4 regions of the Acinetobacter yuyunsongii genome follow, and region 4 is predicted to be linked to each of the others. Evidence: predicted binding sites of a transcription regulator. Region 4 holds the regulator's gene; each other region holds the start of a gene.

Region 1 (2,213 bases), 1.4 Mb from region 4:
TCATGCCTTTTAACTAGAGGAATACCTCATGAATAAGTTTACGGTTGCAGTTTTTGTTGGATTGGTAAGCCTTACAGGTTTTAACCTTCAAGCAGCTACACCAGAACAAGAATGTAAAAAGTTGCAAGATGACTATAATCTCATCTATGCATCGAAAGGATTTTGTTTTAAAGATGCAGATGCCAAGGCTAAATATGGTAATGAAAACTGCCATACAACAAAGCCTAAATTTTCTGACAGAGAGCAACAACGCTTAGATGAAATTAAAGAGCGTCAAAAAGAATTAAATTGCAAATAAAAGCCTTATTTTTAAGTCTTAGCAGTTTATTTTCTATTCTTGTCTGAAAAGCAAAACTTCTCATCTCATTATATTAAAGGACTAATCATGGCGTACGATGACCAAAATATTTTTGCAAGAATCTTAAGAGGCGAACTACCTGCAATCAAAATCTATGAAGATGATCAGGTCCTCGCTTTTATGGATATTATGCCTCAAGCAGATGGTCATGCTTTAGTTATTCCTAAAACACCTGCTGTTACTTTGATGGATTTACCTGCTGATGCAGCAGCCTATACGATTCAAATTGTTCAAAAGATAGCTAAAGCAATTGAAACCGCTTTAGATGCTAAAGGGATCGTACTAATGCAACTTTCAGGAGTTGCTGCTGGGCAAACAGTTCCACATGTGCACTTCCATTTGATTCCTAGCTCAGTTCATGAACTTGGTCGTCATGCAGCACAAATGGGTGATCAGGAAAAGATTAAAGCCTTTGCTGAAAAGATTAAAGCAGTGCTGTAAGTAAAAAATTATCTATACGATGGGGCTTTTCGCCCCACTTTTATTTATTAAATATATAAAAATCAATAACAAATATAATTATTACTAAATATGAATCGTCATCAAACTGTCATTTTTCTTTCACTTATCTGTCACAAAGTTTGCCGATACTGCATACAAGTCAGTGAGCTGTGTAACTTTATGTACACAAGCAAGCTTATAACAGTAACTAAGGCATCAGCCATTTACAAAAAGTGTTTGGAGAAATCTCAATGAAAAAATTGCTTCTTGCTGCTACTGTAGCAACTTTAGCCATGAATGCAGCGCAAGCAGCACCTACATTGTATGGTAAGCTCAATGTGACTTTAGATCAAATCGACAAAAATGGCTTTAAAGATGAAAGCGTAACAAAAATTAACTCAAATGCTTCTCGTCTTGGTGTGAAAGGTGATGAAAAATTAACGAATGATTTATCAGCAGTTTATTTAGCTGAATGGCAAGTAAATACTGACGGTGATGGTACAGATCTTGGTATGCGTAACCGTTACATTGGCCTTAAAGCTGATGGTATTGCAACGTTGAAAGTTGGTCGTTTTGATTCTTACTTAAAAACTGCTGCTGGAAATAACCAAGATATTTTCAACGATCACAACGAACTAGATATGACTGCTATTTTAGCTGGTGAAGATCGTTTAAATAACGTAATCGGTTTTGAAACTGATAAGAAATTACTTGGTGGTTTAGCATTTAACATCATGTTCCAGCAAGGTGAAAATGCAGCAACATCTGCAACTACAAAAACATCTACAACTTCAACAGCTGGCGTTACTAAAGAAACAACTGTAGTTACAAACTATGGTTTAAAAGATGCGCGTGATGGTTTTGGTGATGGTGTTTCAGCATCTTTAACGTATGAAAATAAAGATGTCGGTTTAGCTGCGGCAGTTGCTGCAAACCGTGCTGTAGCAACTAAATTTAGTGCACATAACTTAACTGGCGTTTATGCTGATGCCGTTCGTGTTACAGGCTCTTTAGACTTTACCCCAATTGGTGTTGATGGTTTGGTATTTGGCGCATTATGGCAAACAGCTAAGCCTACAGATGATGTTGTGGCTGTCATCACAACGACTAAAGAAACTGGGAAACCAGACACAGTCACTAATAATTCATTTAAAGGCTTAAAAGAAAATGCTTTTGGTGTAACGGCTGCATATATCATCCCTTCTACACCAGTAAAGTTAAAAGCAGAATATATCTCTGCTAAAACAGAAGCTGATGGGCGTGATGATCGTAAACAAGATCTTTATGGTTTAGGTGCAGATTACCAGATGAATAAACAAGCTCGTTTCTACGGTGTTGTTGCTCAACAAAAAATTGACTGGCAGAAAGACAACAACAAGAAAACTGTTATTGGTTTAGGTATGGAATATAACTT
Region 2 (2,213 bases), 880 kb from region 4:
TTATTCAATGAATAAGCCAAAGGAACCAAACCAATCAAAATCAACATGATTAAGCCCATGCCTTTTTGACCATCATTTGAACCATGCGCAAAACTTACACCCGTACAGGTAAAGATTAAAATCGCACGAATAAGTGGTGGTGGTGGTTTGTTACCAACAGGAGGTTGGAACAATTCCAATTGGCGCTTAAAGATTTTTTTAACCAGTAAGAATACAATTGCTGCAAATGCAAAACCGATCAAAGGTGAAAACAACAATGCCTTTCCGACTTTGATGACTTGATCCATATCAATGCCGCTGGTTGCGCCAGTTGATGCATTTAACAAGTGATTCATGATCCCCACACCCAAGATCGAACCGATCAAAGTATGAGAACTTGATGCAGGAATACCTAAGAACCAAGTTCCTAAGTTCCACAGAATCGCTGCAATCAACAGTGCAAAAACCATAGCAAAGCCAGCACCACTGCCGACATTCATGATCATTTCAACTGGAAGTAATGCAATAATTCCGTAAGCAACAGCACCACTCGCGACCATAACCCCAAGGAAGTTACAGAAACCAGCCCACATCACTGCAACAGGTGCAGGTAATGCATTGGTATAAATCACGGTGGCAACCGCATTGGCTGTATCGTGGAAACCATTAACAAATTCAAAGCCTAAAGCAATGAAAAGTGCCGTGGATAGAAGAATAACTGAATATAAACTCAAAGGTGGTACATGCGCTAAGTCAGCACTCACCTGAAAACCAATATAAATAAGTGTTGCAATAATAATTGTTAAAAACACCGGCATAAAAAATTTCGGTGTAGGAACATGTACATTCGTCGATTTTGCCGTAGAGCTGGCAAGCGGTGAATCCGAAACAGGAGGAAGATTAGAATTCATGTAGACGGTAAGAGGATAATAAAATCCTCTGTATTGTTTAATTAAATTATGACAATTATATGACAAAGGACTGTCATATGAAGCCAAATTTTCATATTTTTCTTATATTTTTTTATGTTTTTTTTGATTCAAACCAAGATTATTTTTATTTTTATATAACAAAAACAATATCTTAATTAAAAATAAGTTCAATAAAACCTGTTTGTCTGATTTTGCAACAAACACAACAAAATGTGAAACTTATTTGTCATATTCCGAAATATACGTTGTGTTTTTAGGCATTATTCACCGAAATTATTGCAATTTCATGAAGCTTTTATGACATTTTCAACCTGACTGGATGAATTACATCATCCTGATGCTGAAAATACGCGCTTTTTGTTCGCTTCTGTTACAATGCCCCTGCTTTTTATCTTCATCATCGACTGGGGTTTCTGAATGTCCACGCTTACCACCCTACAATCACTTCTTGCGCAACGTATCCTAATTATTGATGGTGCGATGGGGACGATGATTCAACGCCATAAATTAGAAGAACAAGATTATCGTGGTGAACGTTTTGCAGATTGGGCCTCAGACCTAAAAGGCAACAATGATTTATTGGTACTCACACAACCACACATTATTCAAGGCATCCATGAAGCTTATTTGGATGCAGGTGCAGATATTATTGAAACCAACAGCTTTAACGGCACACGTGTTTCAATGTCGGACTATCACATGGAAGACCTCGTCCCAGAGATCAACCGTGAAGCAGCACGTTTAGCGCGTGCGGCCTGTGACAAATACTCAACTCCAGATAAACCGCGTTTTGTAGCAGGTGTCCTTGGTCCAACTTCTCGTACCTGTTCCATTTCACCCAATGTAAATGACCCTGCTTTCCGTAACATCACCTTTGATGAACTCAAAGAAAATTATATTGAAGCGACACATGCCCTCATCGAAGGTGGTGCCGATATTCTTTTGATTGAAACCGTGTTTGATACGCTCAACTGTAAAGCAGCGATCTTTGCGGTAAAAGAGGTGTTCAAGCAAATCGGTCATGAACTGCCGTTAATGATCTCAGGCACTATTACAGATGCATCTGGTCGTACCTTAACAGGTCAAACCGCAGAAGCGTTCTGGAACTCGGTTCGTCATGGTGACTTACTCTCAATTGGTTTTAACTGTGCGCTCGGTGCAGACGCGATGCGTCCACATGTTAAAACCATTGCTGATGTAGCTGATACTTTCGTTTCTGCCCATCCAAACGCAGGTTTACCAAATGCCTTTGGTGAATATGACGAAACGCCTGAACAAACAGCAGCGTTCATCAAAGAATTT
Region 3 (2,213 bases), 1.5 Mb from region 4:
TACGTAATTGGCGACGTACGATATCAAGGAAATCTGGGAATTTTGCAGGCCCTAAAGTTGGTTTACTCACAATATTTAAAGGACGTGAGATTTCATCTTGATATTCTGTTTCAGATAAATAGCCCATCACCATCATATTGTTTAATACAACATCACGGCGCTTTTTTGCCGCTTCAGGATTACGCCAAGGATTATATAAAGTTGGACCCTGTACTAAACCAACTAAAAAGGCTTGTTGGGAAATATTCAATTCACTCAGAGGTAAACCAAAATAGAATTGTGAAGCTAAGCCATAACCGTTAATTGAGTAATTACCATTTTGACCTAAATTTACTTCATTTAAATAGGCTTCTAGAATTTCATCTTTGCTGTAATGCAGCTCAATCAACAACGCCATAAGTGCTTCATTGACTTTACGTTTGAGCGTTTTTTCTGGTGAAAGATAGAAATTTTTAACTAACTGTTGGGTTAATGTCGAGCCGCCTTGACGTCGACCACCTGTTGCATTACTGACTAAGGCACGTGCTGTACCTCGAATAGAAATACCATGATGGTGATAAAAATTTCGGTCTTCTGTTGAAATTAACGCTTCAATTAGTGTTTTGGGTACTTTATTCAGCTTAATGAGGACACGGTCTTCATTATGTTGTGGATAGATACCACCGATTAATAGAGGTTCTAAACGAGCAATGCCTGTGCTAGAGGGTTTAGTGGAACGAATTTCACCGACTTGACCTTGATTGAAAGCAATCTCAAGCACCTGTTCAGGTTCATTACTATCACCATAGTCAAAACCACGTGTATGAACATACATTTGGTTACCTTGAATGATGTAACTTCCTGACTTTTCATAGTTCGTGGTATTTTTATAGCCCAATAATTTTAATTCTTGGACAAAATTTTCTTGAGTAATAGGGGCGTTCGCATAGATTTCTAATGGACGAGCAAATACCTTGGCAGGAATATCCCAACGCTGACCTTCAAATTTATTGCGAATAATATTATCCAAACGGATCAGATAGATACTAAAGGCAATAAACACACCAATCACTAAAATTGAAAAAATTAGTGCTAGAAAACCAATACCACGTTCACACTTCATAGACTTGCGTTAAAACCGAAACAATGTGAGTAATGATGCGATAGCTTATTGTCATTTTGCAATCATAAAACTGTGAATAAATAGCAACATGCAATAAAAACTTTCAGAAGGTGTTGACATTAATAGTATAAAAAAACAACGAATAGACATTTTTATACTTTTTAATCAATCATCAACGAAAATTTGATTGTTAATGATATGATAGTCAATAGTCGCGGTGGAGCTGAGTTATTCGTGCAAATTTCACATAAATCCTTTCGAAATATTGGTCTAATTGGGCGACCAGATAAGAATTCTGTAGTAGAAACGTTATGTTTAATTCATGATCATTTGATCACTTTAGGCTTAAATCCCGTTTTTGATCAGGAAACAGCCAAACTTGTACCTTATAGTTATGGTCAGACCGTGAGCCGTAATTTATTAGGTGAAGTAGTGGATTTGGTGATCGTTGTGGGTGGCGACGGTTCTTTACTTCATGCGGCACGTGCTTTAGTCAGATACAATACACCCGTTATTGGGATTAACCGTGGTCGACTCGGATTCTTAACTGATATTAAGCCGGCAGAAGCAATTTTTAAACTGGATCAGGTACTACAAGGTCAATTTCAACTCGATCGACGTTTCTTGCTAGAAATGGAAGTTCGCACCAATAACGAAACCATTTATGATGCAATTGCCTTGAATGATGTGGTGTTACACTCAGGTAAATCGGTTCATATGATTGATTTTGAGCTGAGTATTGATGGGCAATATGTTTATCGTCAGCACAGTGATGGTTTAATTGTCTCAACACCAACAGGCTCGACCGCTTATTCGCTTTCAGGCGGTGGACCAATCCTACACCCAAGTATGGATGCGATCGCACTCGTACCAATGCATCCACATACATTATCATCTCGTCCAATCGTTGTCGGTGGGCAAAGTGAGATTAAGATCACCATCCGTGAAAATCGTGTCTTACCGATGGTGAGTGCGGATGGACAACATAGTGTTGCATTAAATGTAGGTGATACGGTGCATATTCGTAAACATCCGTTTAAACTAAGCTTATTACATCCACCTGGTTATGATTTTTATATGGCTTGCCGTACTAAACTGGGCTGGAATCAAG
Region 4 (2,213 bases):
GGGTAAAAGCACGTTTCCAGCGAGGAGTAATGTCATCTTGATCGATAAATGTTTCGATATAACCACTCAATACGGTGAGCGGTGTACGTAATTCATGAGAAATGTTGTCCACGAAGTCTTTACGCATTTGTTCAAGATTATGTACGCGAGTAGTGTCATATGCCACCAATAAGCGGCTTTCACCACCAAAACGAGTTAACTTGACTTGCACATATCGGTCTTCGTCCATTTGAGCCTGTAAACGGATACCATCAGGTGCTTGATCGATATGATTAAAATATTCAATAAAGCTGGGTTGACGCAAAATAGCCAGTAAATTACGTCCGCGATCTAAAGGATTGATGCCTAATAACTTTTCGGCAGCAGGGTTCCACCATTCAATCTGATGTTGGTCATCAATCAAAACGACAGCTTCCGCTAATGCAACCAGAGATGATTGAGCACGATCAATCAAACCTACCATTTCGGCTTGAACGATACGTTCTTGTCGCTGCGCTCGATAGACATTAAATAATAATGCACCCCAAATACCGCTTAGATTTGGGGGAACATCATAGGGACGATTTGAGATCCACTCATTGACTAAATACAGTGAGCGCAGTTGGAGTATAAAAAAAACGACAAACGCGACAAAAATACAGCTCCAAAAGTATCCAACCCCGAATCCAATTAAGCTCGCAATCAATAAGAAAAAAAGTAGCAGTCTTAGATCTTGTTTTGCAAACGTCCATAAATTGCTGTGACGGAAACGTTGATGTTCACGTGCCAGTTCAGGGACGGGATAAGGTTCATACATAAAGGATTTTAACCTGCTGCTAAATCAGCTCGTGTAGAAAAACGATAGCCTGTGCCACGTACTGTTTGTACAAAACGATCTACGCCGAAAGGTTCTAAGACTTTGCGTAAACGTCGGATATGCACGTCAATAGTACGATCTTCGATATAGACATTACCGCCCCAAACTTGATCCAGTAATTGTGCACGTGTATACGCACGTTCAGGGTGCGTCATAAAGAAAGCCAATAAACGATATTCGGTTGGACCCATATCGAGAATACTGTTCCCAAAGCTCACACGCTGACTGACTGGATCAAGCATTAAGCCATTAGCATCAATGACTTTTTCGCCACTGAGTGCATTTGCACGACGCAATACAGCTTTGATACGAGAAACCAATTCACGTGTAGAGAATGGTTTGGTCATGTAATCATCTGCACCCGCATCTAGCCCTTGCACTTTATGGTCTTCTTCACCACGTGCTGTCAGCATGATGACAGGAATTTCAGCTAAGTTTTCATCACGTTTGAGACGACGGCATAGATCTACACCACTGACACCACCCGGTAGCATCCAATCCAGCAAAATAAGAGCAGGACGCTGATCGACGATAATCTGATGCGCTTGTTTTGCATCCTCAGCTTGTAAACATTGGAAGCCTGCCATATCCAAAGAGGTATGGATCATTTCGCGGATCGGTAGCTCATCATCGACAATTAAAATATAGTCATCTTTCACTGCGCAATACCCTTAAAATCTGTAACGGTGAACCGTTTTGTTGTTATGACAGGCTTATTACAAAGATTAATTATGACAATATCATTGCAAAAGATTTAATAAAGTCGAATTTTAGCAATAAATTGTGACAATTGTAAGGCAGAGGAGTGACCAAATCATGACAAGTTGTTTGCAAATAAAACAAATGAATTCATTTGGTTAATACCATCGAAACCTTTTTATTTTGTTCGTCACAAAACTGTAAAAGGATTTTAATTTTTTTGTGAGGTGGTTTCAATAAATGATAAAAACACAGCACAACAAGCAGATAACACATCTTCTAAGGGCTGTTTAAAACCTTCGGAAACCCAACGAATAATAATATGCGTCACATATCCATTTAAACCTGTTGCCATTAATGAAACTTCTTCACCACTTTGTGGCACATTTGGCATGGTAATCATCATGAATGCTTGAATAATACGATCAAATTGGGTCAAAGTTTCCTGAATCGTGGCTTGATTATGCAGATCTTGAACCAACATGGCATCGATATAAATAATTCGTGCCATACGAGGGTCATCTTTAATTGCACTTAATAATGCGGATAAACCTGCCGTGACCATATTCTTAGGTTCAGGTGCAGCCATGAGCACAGCTTGGGTTAAACAATTTTGCATTTTGCCAATCATTTTTAAGAATACCGTTTGGAAAAGCTC

Evidence for each region. The regulator PhoB, encoded in region 4, activates phosphate uptake and scavenging genes when phosphate is short. The targets are predictions, from matches to a motif close to TGTCATNAANCTGTCATAA.
Region 1: ABLB98_RS07110 (porin) is a predicted target of PhoB. The motif match lies at 896-914, and genes of this name have one in related genera.
Region 2: ABLB98_RS09530 (inorganic phosphate transporter) is a predicted target of PhoB. The motif match lies at 937-955, and genes of this name have one in related genera.
Region 3: ABLB98_RS06530 (NAD(+) kinase) is a predicted target of PhoB. The motif match lies at 1,152-1,170, and genes of this name have one in related genera.

The regions. Positions count from the first base shown of each region.
Region 1 is NZ_CP157435.1:1,488,658-1,490,870, reverse strand. It holds gene ABLB98_RS07120 (YARHG domain-containing protein) at 29-298, shown strand; gene ABLB98_RS07115 (HIT family protein) at 386-799, shown strand; gene ABLB98_RS07110 (porin) at 1,051-2,213, shown strand, end outside.
Region 2 is NZ_CP157435.1:1,978,378-1,980,590, forward strand. It holds gene ABLB98_RS09530 (inorganic phosphate transporter) at 1-890, opposite strand, end outside; gene metH (methionine synthase) at 1,329-2,213, shown strand, end outside.
Region 3 is NZ_CP157435.1:1,367,705-1,369,917, forward strand. It holds gene mrcB (penicillin-binding protein 1B) at 1-1,102, opposite strand, end outside; gene ABLB98_RS06530 (NAD(+) kinase) at 1,337-2,213, shown strand, end outside.
Region 4 is NZ_CP157435.1:2,855,365-2,857,577, reverse strand. It holds gene phoR (phosphate regulon sensor histidine kinase PhoR) at 1-796, opposite strand, end outside; gene phoB (phosphate regulon transcriptional regulator PhoB) at 805-1,515, opposite strand; gene ABLB98_RS13675 (TetR/AcrR family transcriptional regulator) at 1,767-2,213, opposite strand, start outside.